3 regions of the Pseudomonas baltica genome follow, and region 2 is predicted to be linked to each of the others. Evidence: riboswitches for the same ligand, from Rfam matches in the RefSeq annotation. Region 2 holds a riboswitch; each other region holds the start of a gene.
What was found. Region 2 has a riboswitch for cobalamin ahead of REH34_RS01705 (ABC transporter substrate-binding protein). Riboswitches for the same ligand answer to the same signal wherever they lie in the genome.

Region 1 (5,875 bases), 700 kb from region 2:
TGACCGGTTGCTGCATTGGGGCGTGCCCAGCGCCATGATCGTGCTGGGCTGCGTGGCCATGGAGCCGTACTTCAAAGGCAGCCGGCTGCTCAAGGCGCTGGGGGACTGCTCGTATTCGGTGTATCTGGTGCATGTACTGGTGCTATACGGCGGCTGGCTGGCCAGCGAACACTGGCAGCTCAATCCTTACGCGGTGTTCGCGGTGTGCGTGCCGGTAATCGCGCTGATCGGGTGGGGTAGCTATGTCTTGATCGAGAAGCGTCTGTATTGGCGGATCAAAGCCTGGACGGATGTACGCCAGACGGCCTCCGCGCCGACGGTTATATCCCGACAAAAATACTAGGACTTTGTCAGCGGGCCAGGTTTGGCGTAAACTGCGGGCAAGTCTGTGAGGAACTTACATGAGCGCTATAACTATTACCGACGCTGCCCATGATTATCTGGCCGATCTGCTGCAAAAGCAGAACACGCCTGGAATCGGCATCCGCGTATTCATCACTCAGCCTGGCACCCAGTACGCTGAAACCTGTATAGCGTATTGCAAGCCCGGTGAAGAAAAGCCTGAAGACACCGCGTTGGGGCTCAAAAGCTTCACCGCTTGGATCGACGCGGTCAGCGAGGCGTTCCTCGATGACGCCGTTGTCGACTATGCGACCGATCGCATGGGCGGCCAGTTGACCATCAAGGCGCCGAACGCCAAGGTGCCGATGGTCAACGAAGACAGCCCCGTCAACGAGCGCATCAACTATTACCTGCAAACCGAGATCAACCCTGGGCTCGCGAGCCACGGTGGTCAGGTCAGCCTGATCGAAGTGGTCGAGGACGGTATCGCGGTATTGCAGTTCGGCGGTGGTTGCCAAGGCTGCGGTCAGGCTGACGTCACGTTGAAAGAAGGCATCGAGCGCACCTTGCTCGAGCGTATCCCGCAGCTCAAGGGTGTGCGCGACGTGACCGACCATACGCAGAAAGAAAACGCCTACTACTGATAGCGTTGGCTGCGTAACCTGAAAAAACGGCACCCGTGTGCCGTTTTTTTATGGGTGAAGAGCTGGGTCGTGGGTTGCGGCACATGGCCGCTTCTCGGGCGATCAACGCCGGTCCTGTTCAATCGCGATACAAGTGAGCATGCCCCGCTCGGTACAACGCGGACTCGCTGAACACGTCATTCCCCAGCACACGACCGACCAGAATCAATGCAGTGCGTCTGAAGCCCTTGCTCACAACCTTCGCCTCGATATCGGCCAGCGTGCCCATCACCCAATCCTGATCCGGCCAGCTGGCGCGATGAACCACCGCTATCGGGCAATCATCGCCATAGTGGGGGCGCAGTTCGTCAAGGATCTTTGCCAGGTGCTGGATGCCGAGATGGATGGCCATGGTTGAACGGTGCTGTGCCAGGCTCGCGAGATCTTCGCCCAGCGGCATGGGGGATTTGTCGGCGTAGCGGGTGAGGATCAGTGTTTGCGAAATATCCGGCAGGGTCAGCTCGGCGCCCAGCAGCGCTGCACAGGCGGCGGTAGCAGTCACACCGGGGATAATCTCCCAGGCAATGCCCAGTGCTCGCAGTTGGCGAATCTGTTCGCCGATCGCGCCATACAGGCTCGGATCCCCCGAGTGCACGCGGGCGACGTCTTGGCCTTGGCTATCGGCTTCGCGCATCGCCTCGATGATCTGCTCCAGATGCATCTCGGCGCTGTTGAGTACTCGATGTGCGCTGTGACCCGCGAGTACCGCAGCAGGTACCAGAGAACCGGCATAGATGATCACCGGACATCGGCGGATCAGGCGCTGGCCTTTGACGGTGATGAGATCTGGATCGCCGGGACCGGCACCAATGAAAAAAACGGTCATGAGAGGCCCGAAGTTGAAAAGGATTCACGTGGGGAAGGTGTCGCCTCGCCATGATACCCGCTATCCAGTACTGACTCCCACCAGTGCCAGAGTGGCCTCGGCTGTCCGTTGACGGTTGACCAGCAGCTGCGGGCGCGACTCCCCAAGCTCTTCGGCCAGCGCCAGCGCGCAGCTTTCCGCTACGCCATAACAGCCGGTATGGGCAAAGGATGTCGGCGAGCGGTGGCTCAGCTGCGAGTCATAAGCCAGCAGTTCGGTGGCGCTGAAGGTGTAGAAGGGCACGCGCAATCGCGCCGCCAATTGCACCAGCCCTGGCTCGTCGGCCTTGCGGTCGAGGCTGGCGATGCCGGCGAGTTGGCCGCGATCCAGATCATTGGTGCGCAGGGCCTGATCGAGCAGGGTGGCCAGAATGTCGAGCGGGCAGCCGCTGCGACAACCGAAGCCGGCCACCAACTGGCTCATCAGGCTGCCTCCTTGCGGCGAAACAGCCAAGCGCTGATCAGGCCCAAGGCCAGCCAGAATGCGGCGTTGGTCAGTTGCGAGGCCCACTTGAACTGGCTTTCCAGCGCCTCGGGCGCCAGGCTGGCATGCACCTCGGGCTGTGGTGCACCAACCCAGTGCGGAATCACCAGGATGACGGCGCCGGCCAGTTTCAGCAGCCAACTGCGGCCGAACACGATCAACGCCAAGGCAACAGCGGTAGAGGCTGCAGTGCCAGCCCACCAGATCTGCCGTTGGCTCAGATCGGCCGCCGCCGTGCCAGGCAGCTCTGGTGGCAGGCCCAGGGTTGGCGCCAGGCAAAATACAGCGTAGCCCGCCAACCCCCACAGCAATCCCTCGCGGGTGCGGCCCGGGGCTCGCAAGGTATAGAGCCCGGCCAGCATCAAGGCAAAACCGACCGCCACCACCAGGTTGCCGCCGGTAGTGGACAGCACGCGCTGCCAGCCGTCTTCCGGCTCCCAGGCCTCAGCGTCATGTTCGTGGGCGGCCATGGCCTCATTGTGTTCATGCACGGCGGCGGGCGCTTTCTCGTAGGTTTCGGCCTGCTGAATCAGCGGCGCCACCCAAAAGCTTTGCAGCAAGGTCAGCAGCAGGGCGCCCAACAGCCCGGTGAAGCCCGCGGTTTGCGCGATACGCTTGATCATCGAAAACCTCAGTGGCAGGGGAAGGCGGCGCTGTGACGGGTGTCGTGCGCGGCGTTGTGCACGGCTTCGATGTGCGAGAAGCCGGCGAAATACACCAGGCACACCCCTAGTGCAGCGGCGCTGAGCGCGGCTATCAGGCGTTGGCGTTGGGTGATGGCGGCGCTGTCGGCGATGGCGCCGGAGGTGATATTGCGGATTGACATGGCAGCTCCCTCTGAAGGTCAGGGTGCGGGAACGGCGCAGACGGCCTGGCATGGGCGCGCGCAGGCAGCCACAGCGCCCGCCCACCGCAGGTATGTGTCGAAAAACGGATTGGGCCGGTCTCCGGGCTCACGAGGGGCAGATGCCAGGGCACCACGCCAGTCAGCGTCACCTTCCCATACCTTGATGCCGGCACAGTGGATCAGACGCTTCTCTCGCTTACCGTTGCGGGGGCAGCACCGGACTGATCGCGGCTTGCCTGTCATGGACGAAGGCAAGATTCACGACGCACCGGTTTCCCGTTTCACCCTGTGAGGGGCACCCAAACGAACGCGTAGGAGAGCATGGGCGTTGCCAAGAGTCAATCGCATCATTCATGTTGGCAGCCCTCATGGCCCCAGGGAAACCTTGCACCGCCGATTGACCTCGTTCCCCACACTCCGTACCCTTGCTGCACTGAGGTTCTGCCCCTTGCGAGGGTGCAGCTAAGAAGGGAACGCGGTCCAACGCCGCGGCTGCCCCCGCAACTGTAAGCGATGCCCGGTTCGACACTGCCACTGCGCCTGCTGCGGGAAGGCGTCGAGTCACTCCAGCCTGTGCTCTTTTGCCAGTCGCTGGCACATCGCAAGCCAGGAGACCTGCCTCGAACCGTTTCTCTTAACAACCGGGCGGGGTGATCCGGTGGCGAACGCACCGTGGGCTCAGCGCACCGCGGCTCTCGTCCCGTATGCCCGCCACTCCTGCCAAGGGCATCCGATGAAAACACTGGCCAAACTTCCCGTCACCATCGTCACCGGCTTTCTCGGCTCGGGCAAGACCACTTTGCTGCGGCACATGCTCGACAACGCGCAGGGCCGGCGTATTGCCGTGATCGTCAACGAATTCGGCGAGCTGGGCATCGACGGCGACATTCTCAAACAGTGCAGCATCGGCTGCACCGACGAAGAGGCCAGCGGCCGAGTCTACGAGCTGGCCAATGGCTGCCTGTGCTGCACGGTCCAGGAAGAGTTCTTCCCGGTCATGCGCGAGCTGGTGGCACGCCGCGGCGACCTCGACCATATCCTCATCGAAACCAGCGGCCTGGCCTTGCCCAAGCCGTTGGTGCAAGCCTTCCAGTGGCCGGAAATCCGCAATGCCTGCACCGTCGATGCGGTGATTACCGTGGTCGACAGCCCAGCCGTCGCCGCCGGGACTTTCGCGGCTTATCCGGATCAGGTCGACGCCCAGCGCAAACTCGATCCCAACCTTGATCACGAGTCGCCGCTGCATGAGCTGTTCGCCGATCAACTGGCCAGCGCCGACCTGGTGATCCTCAACAAGGCTGACCTGATCGATCCGCAGGCACTGGCTGCCGTGCGCGCCGAAGTCGCCGAAGAGCTGCCTGCCGCGGTCAAGGTCATCGAAGCCAGCAGCGGTCGCGTGCCGTTGGACGTATTGCTGGGGCTGGGTGCCGAGTCCGAGGTGCACATCGATGGGCGCAAGACCCACCATGACCATCACGACGGTGATGACCACGATGATCACGACCACGATGCTTTCGACTCGATCTCCATCGACCTGCCACAAGCCGACGAAAGCCTGCTGCTCGACGCCCTGACGCAACTCGTGGTGCAGCACGGCATCCTGCGTATCAAGGGCTTCGCCGCTGTGCCGAACAAGCCGATGCGCTTGCTGATCCAGGGCGTGGGCACTCGTTTCGACAAGCACTTCGACCGCGCCTGGCGCAGCGACGAAGCGCGTATCACCAAGCTGGTGCTGATCGGCCAGGAGCTCGACGCTGCGGCCCTGGAAGCACAATTGCGCGCTGCGTTGTCCGCCTGACCCATGCACCTGCTCAGAACCCAGCCCGGCGGCTTTGTCCCCGACGACAGCATCGCCGACCTGGGACAGACCCCCGCCGAGCTGGTGATTCTGTGCAGTGGCGACTCCCATCTGGCCATGCTCGCCGAGGTCGCCCAGCAGTTGCCGGACGACTACCCCACGCTGCGCCTGGCCAACCCCATGCAGGTGCAGAATCACGCCTCTGTCGACCTTTACGTCGATCAGGTGCTGCGCCACGCCAAGGTCATCCTGTTGTCGTTGCACGGCGGCATCGGCTATTGGCGCTACGGCGTCGAGCAACTGCTGACGCTCAAGGCCCGCGGCACGCAGCTGATTATGGTGCCGGGTTGCGATAATCCAGACCCAGAGCTGAGCGCCCTGAGCGGCGTGCCGGCGGCGGAGGCCGAGCGGCTTTGGCATTTCCTGCGCCAAGGGGGCGTGGATAACGCCCGCAATCTGTTCAATTGCCTGGCCGATCGCTGGCTGGGCCTGCGCGGTTATAGCTGGCAGGAGCCACAGGCGCTGCCGCGCACCGTTGTCTATCATCCGCAAAAGCCCCAGGCTGACCTGGATTTTTGGCGTCAGCACTGGCTGCGTGAAGCACCGGTGGTGCCTATCCTCTTCTATCGCTCACACCTGCAGTCGGCGAACACGGCATTTATCGATAACTTTTGCCAGGCGTTGCAGGCAGCGGGGCTCAATCCTCTGCCTATCGCGGTGGCCAGCCTAAAGGAGCCGGCGTGCCTGAGCGCCGTCGAAGGCTGGCTTGACGAGGTGCAGGCGGCGGTGATTCTCAACACCACCGGCTTCGCCCAGTCGACCCCTGAAGCGCCCCATATCAGACCGTTCCGGCGCAA
Region 2 (5,875 bases):
GAGTGTCAACCCGCAACCGTCATTCGACTTCGTACAAACCGTGCACATTGGGAATGGCCTGCAAGCGCCTGCGCACGTCATCGTCGATCAGCGCATCATCTGGATGATAAAGCCGCACCTGACGATAGGCGTTGATGCGGTTGATCTCCAGCCCCAGAAACTCCCACACCACACGGGTGCAGGCCGGGTTGCGCCGGTCGCCACTGGACACCCCGGTTTTAAGACCGTTGAGGCGCGTAATGCGGCTCTTGAAGCTGGGGATAAGGATGGTCTGGCTCATCTCGTTGACCGTCAACGATTCGAAATCCACCAGAAACAGCCGATCCTGCAACGCGAACGCGGCCCCCAGGTAGCGGCAGCGCACCCAGTCGTCGGCGTGGGGATCGCTGGTGCTGGAACGCTCCTGACGCTCCTGGCGCTCGAACAGAAACGTGCCCTGCTCCTCACGCAGATGCACCAGGGACACCAGGATGGTGCCCGGCACCGACATGCAGTTGGAGTACTCGAAATAATAGCCGCAGTAGCGCGACAGATCTGCGGCCTTTTCCCGCAGCGGCGCCAGCATAGCCAGCAACGGGTCCTGCGGTGCTGGCGTCGGCGCGGAGGATGCGCGGGCACCGATCAAACGCGCGAATTGCTCGGGCGGCAAACCAAGCTCGTAATCCTCGACCCCGAAAAAGTCGCCGATGCGCTTGAGGTTGTAGGCCGTTGGCTGGCTTTGCCCGCTAAGGTACTTGTTGAACTGCGCGCGGTTGATCACCAGCAGCCGACAGACTTCCGAGATAGAGCGGTAGTGGCTGCAGGCAAGTTTTAGATTGGTACTGAAATGTTGACTCATGACCCAGCTTTGAATTGGTGCGACAGACGCCATAATAGCATCAAGTCGCACCAAATCGGAGCAACCCGCGAAATTGTCACAGAGTATGTATCAGCCAATCATGCCCCCCTTTCGCGGTGACGCGTCCGTTGCGCTTGTCTTTACAGGTCAAAACAACAAGAGGGAGCACCTAACATGCTTGAAATGATCAATGATTTCCTTTCCGGGAAAGTCCTTATCGTGCTGATCGTCGGACTGGGGAGCTACTTCACCCTGCGTTCACGATTCGTGCAATTCCGCCATTTCGTGCACATGTTCAGTGTTTTCAAAGAGTCTATCCGTGGTCAGGGTGGCCAACTGAGCTCCTTCCAGGCCTTGATGCTGAGCCTCGCCGGGCGCGTCGGCGCCGGTAACATCGCCGGTGTCGGCATCGCCGTGACCCTGGGCGGCCCAGGTGCGGTGTTCTGGATGTGGGTCACGGCCCTGGTCGGCATGGCGAGCAGCTTCTTCGAGTGCACCCTGGCCCAGGTCTACAAGCGCAGCGAAGGCGAAGGCATGTACCGCGGCGGCCCGGCCTATTACATCCTGCACGGCCTGAATCTGCGCTGGATGGCGATCGTGTTCTCGATCCTGCTGCTGGTCACCTACGGCTTCGCCTTCATGGGCCTGCAGTCGTTCACCGTGACCCACTCGCTGCAGAATGCCTTCGGCTACGACCCGCATTACACCGGCATCATCCTCGCCGTGTTGCTGGGCGTGGTGTTCCTGGGCGGTATCAAGCGCATCGCCTCAGTCTCCGATTTGTTGGTACCGATCAAGACGCTGGCCTACATCGGCGTGACCCTGTACGTGATCTTCACCCAGATCGACCACGTGCCGGCCATGCTCGCCACCATCGTCAAGAGCGCGTTTGGCCTCGACCCGGCCTTCGCCGGCCTGCTTGGCAGCGCCATCGTCATGGGCGTCAAGCGCGGCGTATTCGCCAACGAAGCAGGCCTTGGCAGCGCCCCTAACGTCGCCGCTGTCGCCTCCGTGCGCCACCCGGCCGCTCAAGGCGTAGTACAGGCGTTCAGCGTGTTCCTCGACACCTTCGTGATCTGCACCTGCACCGCGCTGCTGATCCTGCTCTCGGGCTTCTACACCCCTGGTTTCGAAGGCGACGGCATTGCCCTGACCCAGAACTCCCTGGCGGCGGTGGTCGGTGACTGGGGGCGCACCTTCGTCAGCATCGCGCTGTCGCTGTTCGTGTTCACCTGCATCCTCTACAACTACTACCTGGGCGAGAACAGCCTGCAGTTCCTCAGCCGCAATCGCTTCGTGCTGCTGGGCTACCGCGCACTGGTGATGGTACTGATCGTCTGGGGCTCGACCCAGGACCTGTCCACCGTCTTCGCCTTCGCCGACATCACCATGACCGGCCTGGCGTTCGTCAACCTGACCGCGCTGTTTTTGCTGTTCAAGGTCGGCCTGCGGGTGATGCGTGACTACGATGAACAGCGTCGTGCCGGGGTCAAGCAACCGGTATTCGATGCGGCCAAGTTTCAGGATCTGGACATCGATGAAAAAGCCTGGCCGGTAGAGCCTCAGAAAGTTGCTGGAGGCGACTACGCCGCCGAGTTGGCACAAGCGCAACGCTGATTGACGCAGTAGAACGAAAAGCCCCTTGCGAGGGGCTTTTTTGTGGAGGAAAAACCGCTCCAGATCCACCGCTACAGAGCTGCGTAGGATTAATTCCCGCAGATTTCGGAATCGTCCCACATCCAAAAACCTGTTTTTTTGCTACTCAACGATTGGACGTACGCGTAAGGATCTATCAATTACCCGATCCACCGGAATAGACGCGTGCCAATGAGGCTGCGCAGCGTTCCAGGCGCCTGGAAACAAACCCGAGCAAACGACCTGCACCTCACGTCCTTCGCGACGCAGATCAGCATTTCCTCCCGCAAAAACAATCACGTACCATACCCCCGCTGGTTCCTTCACAGGATTAATAGGGAATCCGTCACGCGCCCACCCGCCGTGAAACGGAACTGCCCCCGCAACTGTAGGCGTCGAGCCGCATTCCGTGTACCGCCACTGGGCCCTCCCGGGAAGGCTGGAATGCAGCCATGACACGCCAGTCAGGAGACCTGCCGGCCGCAGTATCGAGTACCCACCGGCGGGGTGTCCGGAGTTCGTAGCGAGCATTTTTCATGTCATTGATTCGTCCAGCCCTTATGTTGAACGGCCTGTTGGCCGGCCTGATCACCTGTAGTCCGGCGTCTGCCGCAGCCACCCATTACCCGCTGACCGTGGACAACTGCGGCACCCCGCTGACCTTCGTACAGGCGCCGCGCCAAGCCGTGACCATCGGCCAGTCGACCACCGAGATTCTCTACGCGTTAGGCCTTGGCGAGCGCCTGGTCGGCACTTCGCTGTGGTTCAACCCGGTACTGCCGGCGTACCAGAGCATCGACGCCAAGGTGCCCCGCCTGGCCGACAATCAACCGAGCTTCGAGGCAGTGATCAACAAGCGCCCGGACCTGGTGGCGGTGCAGTTCGAATGGTCGGTCGGCCCGCAGGGCGCAGTGGCCACCCGCGAGCAGTTCAACGACCTGCACATCCCCGCCTACGTGATGCCCACCGATTGCGAAGGCAAAGACAATCTGGTCGGCGCCGACGGCACCCGCTTGCGCCCGTTCAGTATCGACAGCCTGTACAAGACCATCACCCAGTTGGCGACGATTTTCGACGTCAGTGACCGCAGCACTCAGCTCAACGCCGAATTGGCGGCGCGGCTGGCGGCGGCGCAGGCCAAGGTCGCGGCCAAACAGCTGAACAACGCCACCGTGGCGTTCTGGTTCTCCAGCCCGGACCTGGCCAGCGACCCGTATATGGCCGGGCGCAAAGGCGTGCCGGATTTCATGGCGACGACCCTCGGCCTGCACAACGTGGTGCAGTCGGATGAAGAATGGCCCACCGTCGGCTGGGAGAGCATCGCCAAGGCCAATCCCACGGTGCTGGTGATTGCGCGAATGGATCGGCGCCGCTTCCCGGCGGATGACTACCTGAAGAAGCTCGAATTCCTCAAGAACGATCCGGTGGCGCGCAACATGGAGGCGGTCAAGCACGGCCGCATCGTGATCCTTGACGCGCAGTCGATGGAAGCCACGGTGCGCATGTTCGATGGCATCGATGGCCTCGCCGATGCAATCGACCACTTCAAGCTGCCGAAATGACCCGCAGCCTCGCTGTCGCCTTGCGCCAACTGCTGCTGCGCCTGAGCTGGGTGCTGCCGCTGCTGGCGCTGGCCTTGCTGGCCGGTGTGGCGATCGGTGAAACGCCGTTGGCGCCCAGCGTGGTGCTGCAGACATTGGCCAACCAGCTGGGCCTGGGCAACTATCCGCTGGATGCGATCGATCAAGGCATCATCTGGAACTACCGCCTGCCGCGCGCGCTGGTGGCGGCGGCCTGCGGCGCGGGTCTGGCGACGTGCGGCGTGGTGCTGCAGGCGCTGTTGCGCAACGCGTTGGCCGAGCCGTATCTGCTGGGGATTTCCGCGGGGGCCTCGACGGGTGCGGTGCTGGTGGCGTTGATCGGCATCGGTGGCGGCGCCATCTCGTTGTCGATGGGCGCGTTCAGCGGCGCGGTGCTCGCCTTCGTGCTGGTGGTGTTGCTGGCACGCGCAGGCAACGCGGCGGGTGCCCGCGGGCAGATCATCCTCGCGGGTATCGCCGGCTCGCAGCTGTTCAACGCCCTCACGGCCTTCCTGATCACCAAATCGGCCAACGCCGAGCAGGCCCGGGGCATCATGTTCTGGCTGCTGGGCAACCTCAGCGGCGTGCGCTGGCCGGCGGTGACCCTGGCGGTGCCGGTGGTGTTGCTGGGCTTGTCGGTATGCCTGTGGCACCGGCGCGCGCTGGATGCCTTCACCTTTGGTAGCGACTCGGCAGCGGCCTTGGGTGTCGCCGTGCGCCCGGTGCAATACGTGCTGATCGGCAGCACCGCACTGATGACCGCCGTGCTGGTGTCGCTGGTCGGCTCCATCGGTTTCGTCGGCCTGGTCATCCCCCATGCCATGCGTTTGCTGGTGGGCCTGCGCCATGCACGCCTGCTGCCGGCCAGCGCCTTGGCCGGGGCGGTGTTCCTGATTGCCGCTGACGTCATCTCGCGCACCCTCATCAGCGGCCAGGTGCTGCCCATCGGGGTGATTACCGCGCTGGTCGGCGCGCCGGCGTTCGCGCTCATCCTGATCAAGGCCAGACGCCCATGAGTATTCATCCCACACCAGTACTGGCCTGTACGCAACTGGGCTGGCGCCACCAAGGCGCGACGATCCTTGAGGGAGTCGATCTGCAGGTGCACGCGGGTGAATCCCTGGCGCTGGTCGGCCCCAACGGCTCGGGCAAATCGACCCTGATCAAGCTGCTATGCGGCGTGCTCGCAGCGTCTGCCGGCGAGGTGCGCCTGTTCGGCCAGCCGTTGACCGACTACCTGCGGCGCGATATCGCTCAGCGCATCGCCGTGGTCGAACAGCACAGCGAGACACTCGACGCCATCAGCGTGCGCGATGCGGTGGAATTGGGCCGTACGCCATGGCTGAGCGCCTTGGCGCCGTGGTCGACGGAGGACGATCGGCATGTCCAGCAAGCCTTGCAAGCCGTGGACCTCATGCACCTGAGCAAGCGCCGCTGGCACAGTTTGTCGGGCGGCGAGCGGCAACGGGCGCAGATTGGCCGCGCCATGGCCCAGCAGCCGCAAATCCTGCTGTTGGACGAGCCCACCAATCACCTCGACATCCAGCATCAACTGTCGATCCTGGGACTGGTCCAGCGCCTGCCAGTGACCACGGTGATCGCCCTGCACGACCTCAACCAGGCACTCACTTGCGACCGCGTGGCGGTGTTGGACAAGGGTCGCTTGATTGCCCTCGGTGCACCCGAAGAGGTCCTGGTGCCGGAGTTGTTGTTAAAGACGTTCGGCGTGCATGCGCATTATCTGGTCGATCCTGAAGATGGCGCGCGGCTGTTGCGCTTTCGACCGGTTGACTAACCTGCGCGCTTGATTTTCATGCAGTCT
Region 3 (5,875 bases), 1.2 Mb from region 2:
GCGAACACCGCGTCGCTGCCGTTTTCCAGCACCGACTCGGTCGCCGCACGGGCAACCGCGCTGGCGTCGAGTTCGTCGGTCTGGCGGCTGACCAGATAGCCCACACGGCGCCGCGCCTCAGGCAGATCATCGCTGCGCAGCGCCTGAGCCACAGGAGCAACGTGCTCGCCCAGGCTGCGCAGCCCGAGGGCGCAGTACAGCGCCAGCACGGCGACCCCTTCGCCGATCCAGGGCAGACTCGACAGCCAACTGGCGATCAGCGTGATCGGCACCACCGCCAGCACCCAGGCAGTCACACCGTGACTGCGCCAACCGCGCCCGCCACTGTTGAAGCGCCGCTCCAGGCGATTGGCCAGATTACCGAAGGCCACCAGCGGGTGCGCCCGCCGCGGCTCGCCGAGCAAGGCATCGAGGGCCACGCCCGCGACGGTCAACAGGGCAATGCTCATGACGTGTGTCCCCACTGGTTCTCGAACAGCATCTCGCTCAACGGTTGTTCGCTGCGCCAGCCTTCCATCACCAGCATCGGTGCCGGATAAAAGCTTTCTACCGGACCCAGGCAGAGTACCGCCAGCGGCTTGGCACCCGCGGGCAAGTGCAACAGATCGGCCAGCGCCTGGGGTTCGAACACCGAGACCCAGCCCATGCCCAGGCCTTCGACGCGCGCCGCCAGCCACAGGTTCTGGATAGCGCAGGACAACGACGCGAGGTCCATTTCCGGCAAGGTCCGGCGCCCGAACACATGGGCGTCGCGGCCATCCATCAAGGCGGCGACCAGCACTTCGGCGCACTCGTCGATGCCCTCGACCTTGAGCTTCATGAATTCATCAGAACGCTCGCCGAGGGCTTCGGCAGTGCGCAGGCGTTCAGCCTCCACCAGCGCCTTGATCTGCGTGCGCAGGGCCGGGTCGGTGATACGGATGAAACGCCAAGGCTGCATCAGGCCGACGCTGGGCGCGTGATGGGCAGCCGCCAGCACCCGCGCCAGCAGCTCGGGAGCCACCTGGCCACCGGCGAAATGGCGCATGTCGCGGCGCTCGGCGATGGCGCGGTAGACCGCTGCGCGCTCGGCGTCGGAGAAGGCGTTATCAGTCATGTTGTCTCAGTAAACCTGTAGCGAGGGGGCTTGCCCCCGAAAATATTTCGGCAATTGCGGTGCGCTTGATCGGGCCTGTCGGGGCAAGCCCCCTCGCTACAACGGCGATCGAGATCATCAAGCAGATGTCGGCGCGAACAACGCCGCAACAGCCTGCGGGTTCGACGGGAAATAGAAGTGCACGTAAGACGCCGTCATCCGCCCGATTCGATACACCGCTTCGGCGCCGCGCCCGCCATTGGGGCTGATGCCACGGGCGATGGGCTGGCATTCACTGCTGGTCAATGAATGATGATAGGTATGGCCGCGCAGCGCCCCCTCCGGCAGCTCTACCGTTTGCAGCGCAAGCGCCGCCAGGCGTTTTTGCATCACCGCCTCACCGCTCAAGAGCCCCACCAGGGGCGCGCGGACGCCTTCTACATCGGTCAGTGCGTCGAGCAGATAGAGCATGCCGCCACACTCCGCAAGCATGGGCTTGTCGGCCGCATGGTGGGCGCGGATGCCCTTGAGCACGCCATGGTTTTCAGCCAGTGCGAGGTGATGCAGTTCAGGGTAGCCGCCGGGCAGATAGAGGCTGTCGCAGGCGGGCAGTTCGCCGTCGTGGATGGGTGAGAAGAACACCAGCTCGGCGCCCATGGCCCGCAGCAAATCAAGACTGGCGCCGTAGGTAAAGGCGAACGCTTCGTCATGGGCCACCGCAATGCGCACGCCCGCCAGCAGCGGTTCGGCCACCACCAGGGTGGGCGCAGCAAAGCTTACCGGCGGCGGCAGCGCCACTTCGCAACTGCCGCCAAGGGCCTTGGCGGCCGCGTCCAGGCGCGCATCCAGGTCATTCAGCTCGCTGGCCTGCACCAGCCCCAGATGACGGCTGGGCAGCTCGATTGCCAGGTCCCGGGACAACGCACCGTACCAGCGCAGGCCTTCGGTCAGGCTGTTTTCCAGCAGCTGCGCGTGGCGCAAAGTGCCGACCCGATTGGCCAGCACGCCCGCGAACGGCAGATCAGCCTGGTAACGGGCCAGGCCCAGCGCCAGGGCGCCGAACGTCTGGGCCATGGCCGTGCCGTCGATCACCGCCAGCACCGGCACGCCGAAATGCCGCGCCAGATCGGCGCTCGACGGCGTGCCATCGAACAGCCCCATCACGCCTTCGATCAGGATCAGATCAGCCTCGGCGGCAGCTTCCCACAACAGCCGGCGGCTCTCGTCGGCGCCCACCATCCACAGGTCAAGCTGGTACACCGGGGCACCACTGGCGCGTTCGAGGATCATCGGATCGAGAAAATCCGGTCCGCACTTGAATACCCGCACCTTGCGCCCCTGATTGCGATGCAAGCGCGCCAGGGCGGCAGTGACCGTGGTCTTGCCCTGCCCCGAGGCGGGGGCGGCGATCAATACCGCTGGGCATTGACGGGCCTGATTCACAGTTCGACGCCCTTCTGCGCGCCGATACCGGACTGAAACGCGTGCTTGAGCATACCCATTTCAGTGACGGTGTCGCCCAGCTCGATCATCTCCGGCTTGGCACCGCGACCGGTGACGATCACGTGCTGCATGGCCGGGCGCGCTTGCAGGTCGCTGAGCACACGGTCAAGGTCGAGGTAGCCGTGCTTGAGGGCGATGTTCAATTCATCGAGCACCACGAAGTGAATGGCCGGGTCCTGGAGCATCTGCAGGGACACCTCCCAGGCAGCTTCGGCGGCGGCGATATCGCGCTGGCGGTCCTGAGTTTCCCAGGTGAAGCCCTCGCCCATGACGTGGTAGCGCACCTGCTCGGGGAAGCGGCGGAAGAACAATTCTTCCCCGGTGCTGTTGCGGCCCTTGATGAACTGCACCACACCGCATTGCATGCCGTGGCCCATGGCACGGGCCAGCATGCCGAACGCCGAACTGCTCTTGCCTTTGCCATTGCCGGTCAGCACCAGCAGGAGGCCACAGGCGTTGGGCGCGTTGGCGATACGCTCGTCGATCACGGCTTTTTTACGCAGCATGCGCGCGATATGGCGCTCGTCGCGCTCGATGGATTCAGTCATGGCAGCCTCCGCTACTGGTGCACGCAGACGGCATCGACGCACGAACGGTGCCCGCGCCGCCCGTGTCGAGGACAGGGCGCGCGGGCGGCTCGCTGAATATCGTCGATGCCGCTCTCACCCGCGCGACAGTCAATTGAATAAAAGCGTCCAGGCCGGTCTCCGGGCTCATGAGCGGGGCAGTCACACCCAGGCGGCGCGCCTTCCCGAACCCCGAAGGACCAGTGGCGACGTGCGCGGCCTTGACTCATTTACCGTTGCGGGGGCAGCGCCGGAATCGCGAGGCTATGCTCGCTCACCGGCTTCCCTGTTTCACTCGACCCGCCGTGGGGCGGCCGAGCACCTGAAACACGCCGCGAAGGTTAGAGGGTTGGCGGGTAAGCGTCAAATGAAGCCGCTGGGTGGGACGGGGGCATGCGGTGAAGCAATTGGCCCCTTCGCGAGCAAGCTTTGCTCCCTCGGTACACAGTTGCAGCGTCGTACACCTGTGAGCGCCAGGCTTGCCCGCAAAGGGGCCAGTCTGGCGCGCTCACATTCACCGGAACCTACACCGCGATCAATACCTCTACCGCTCAAGCGCAGCATGCACTGCACATAACAAGACCAATGGGAAACACAGGGAACCTGCCATGCACATCACTCGCCTCGCCGCGCTGATCAGTCTCAGCGCCGCCCTCGCCGCCTGCGGCGAAACCTCCAGTTTGCAAGTCAGCGACGGCACCGGCCCCAGGCCTGAACTGCCGCCGCCCAACAAGACCTTGCTGCCCACCGTCAACATCGCCCCAGCCGTCGGCTGGCCCGAAGGCGCCAAACCTGTCGCCGCACCGGGCACCCAGGTGGCGGTGTTCGCCCGCGAATTGCATCACCCACGCTGGTTGTACGTATTGCCCAACGGCGACGTGCTGGTGGCCGAGACCGACGCCCCGCCCAAACCCGACGACAGCAAAGGGATCAAGGGCTGGATCGCCAAGAAGGTCATGAGCCGCGCCGGTTCAGGCGTACCCAGCCCCAACCGCATCACCCTGTTGCGCGACAAGGACGGCGACGGGGTGGCCGAAACCCGCAGTATGTTCCTGAGCAACCTCAACTCGCCGTTCGGCATGGTGCTGGTCGGCGATGACCTGTACGTGGCCGATACCGACCAGTTGCTGCACTTCAAATATGCCCAGGGTGCCAGCTCGATCACCACCCCCGGCGACAAGATCGTCGACCTGCCGGGCGGGACCATCAATCACCACTGGACCAAAAACGTCATTGCCAGCCAGGACGGCAAGAAGCTTTACGTCACCGTCGGCTCCAACAGCAACGTCGCGGAAAACGGCCTGGAGGCCGAGAAAGGCCGCGCGGCGATCTGGGAAGTCGACCCGCTCACCCATCAGCAACGGATTTTCGCCTCCGGCCTGCGCAACCCCAACGGCCTGGCCTGGGAGCCCAGGACCGGTGCCTTGTGGACCGCGGTCAACGAGCGTGACGAGATCGGCAGCGACCTGGTGCCGGACTACATCACCTCGGTCAAGGACGGCGCCTTTTATGGCTGGCCCTTCAGCTATTACGGGCAGCATGTGGACGAGCGCGTGAGCCCGCCGAACCCCGAACTGGTGGCCAAGGCGATTGCCCCCGACTACGCCGTCGGGCCGCACACGGCGTCACTGGGACTGGCGTTTGCCGAGGCCAATGCGTTGCCCGCACCTTTTACCGATGGCGCGTTCATCGGCCAGCATGGCTCGTGGAATCGCAAACCGCACAGCGGCTACAAAGTGCTGTTCGTACCGTTTGCCGACGGCAAGCCGAGCGGGTCGCCGGTGGATCTGTTGACGGGCTTCCTGGATAAGGACGAGAACGCCATGGGCCGGCCGGTGGGCGTGGTGGTCGATCACCGCGGCGGGGTGTTGGTGGCGGACGACGTGGGTAATCGTATCTGGCGGGTGACGGCGGTGAAGCAGTAGGCGAAATGTTGCAGGATCACTCTGTGGTGAGGGGGCTTGCTCCCCCACCACAGAGAATGGCGACTAGCGCGTCAGGGTCATAGACTTCGCAGATCTGCAGGGATACACACAACCCCATCAAACAACAACCGCGTGGTGCGCAGCAGCCCGCACCCGGTGATCACGCCGTTATCGCGGCGGATCTCCACGGTGAACTCGCCACTCGGATGCTCCACCGAGACATTCAGCAGCGCGCCCTCCGGCACCTGCGCCAACCCCTCGGCCACCGACCCCTCGAGCAAACAGGCCGACGCGACGCTCACCGCGCCGAACACACCGATCGAGGCATGGCAGGTGTGTGGAATAAAGGTCCGGCTGCTGATTGCACCGCCGTCCATGGGCGCCGCGATCAGGCTCATCTTCGGCACCGTCCGTGCGCTCACATCGCCCAGATTCATCAACGGCCCGGCCTGTAACCGAATCGACTCCAGACGCGCTTTCAAGCCCTCATCGGCATTCAAGTCGGCGCGGCTTTCACGGCCCGTAAGCCCCAAGTCCGCGGCCCGCAACAGCACCACCGGCATGCCGTTATCGATACAGGTGACCTCGATACCGTCGATGCGATCACGCACCTGGCCCGTGGGCAGCAACGCGCCGCAACTGGAGCCGGCGATATCGTCAAAACGCACTATCACCGGCGCGGCACTGCCGGGCACGCCGTCGATGATCGCGGTGCCGTCGTAGCGCACCTGGCCATCGATTGTCTGCACCAGCGCGGTGGCGGTCTGACCGGTGTTTTCCATATAGATGCGCACTGCGGTTTGCTC

Region 1: it holds a riboswitch for cobalamin, as region 2 does, so the genes downstream of both, REH34_RS28620 (CbtB-domain containing protein) here and REH34_RS01705 (ABC transporter substrate-binding protein) in region 2, are expected to answer to the same signal.
Region 3: it holds a riboswitch for cobalamin, as region 2 does, so the genes downstream of both, cobO (cob(I)yrinic acid a,c-diamide adenosyltransferase) here and REH34_RS01705 (ABC transporter substrate-binding protein) in region 2, are expected to answer to the same signal.

The regions. Positions count from the first base shown of each region.
Region 1 covers NZ_CP134771.1:6,284,491-6,290,365, forward strand. Annotated here, with positions in the region: gene REH34_RS28595 (acyltransferase) at 1-343, shown strand, start outside; gene nfuA (Fe-S biogenesis protein NfuA) at 402-986, shown strand; gene cobM (precorrin-4 C(11)-methyltransferase) at 1,105-1,851, opposite strand; gene REH34_RS28610 (cobalamin biosynthesis protein) at 1,912-2,313, opposite strand; gene REH34_RS28615 (CbtA family protein) at 2,313-2,996, opposite strand; gene REH34_RS28620 (CbtB-domain containing protein) at 3,005-3,199, opposite strand; cobalamin riboswitch at 3,294-3,538, opposite strand; cobalamin riboswitch at 3,640-3,858, shown strand; gene cobW (cobalamin biosynthesis protein CobW) at 3,954-5,018, shown strand; gene cobN (cobaltochelatase subunit CobN) at 5,022-5,875, shown strand, end outside.
Region 2 covers NZ_CP134771.1:357,181-363,055, forward strand. Annotated here, with positions in the region: gene REH34_RS01695 (helix-turn-helix transcriptional regulator) at 20-838, opposite strand; gene REH34_RS01700 (alanine/glycine:cation symporter family protein) at 1,013-2,455, shown strand; cobalamin riboswitch at 2,772-2,969, shown strand; gene REH34_RS01705 (ABC transporter substrate-binding protein) at 3,010-4,035, shown strand; gene REH34_RS01710 (iron ABC transporter permease) at 4,032-5,069, shown strand; gene REH34_RS01715 (ABC transporter ATP-binding protein) at 5,066-5,848, shown strand.
Region 3 covers NZ_CP134771.1:1,507,952-1,513,826, forward strand. Annotated here, with positions in the region: gene cbiB (adenosylcobinamide-phosphate synthase CbiB) at 1-449, opposite strand, end outside; gene bluB (5,6-dimethylbenzimidazole synthase) at 446-1,096, opposite strand; gene REH34_RS06595 (cobyrinate a,c-diamide synthase) at 1,214-2,518, opposite strand; gene cobO (cob(I)yrinic acid a,c-diamide adenosyltransferase) at 2,515-3,126, opposite strand; cobalamin riboswitch at 3,259-3,485, opposite strand; gene REH34_RS06605 (sorbosone dehydrogenase family protein) at 3,753-5,069, shown strand; gene REH34_RS06610 (4-oxalomesaconate tautomerase) at 5,147-5,875, opposite strand, start outside.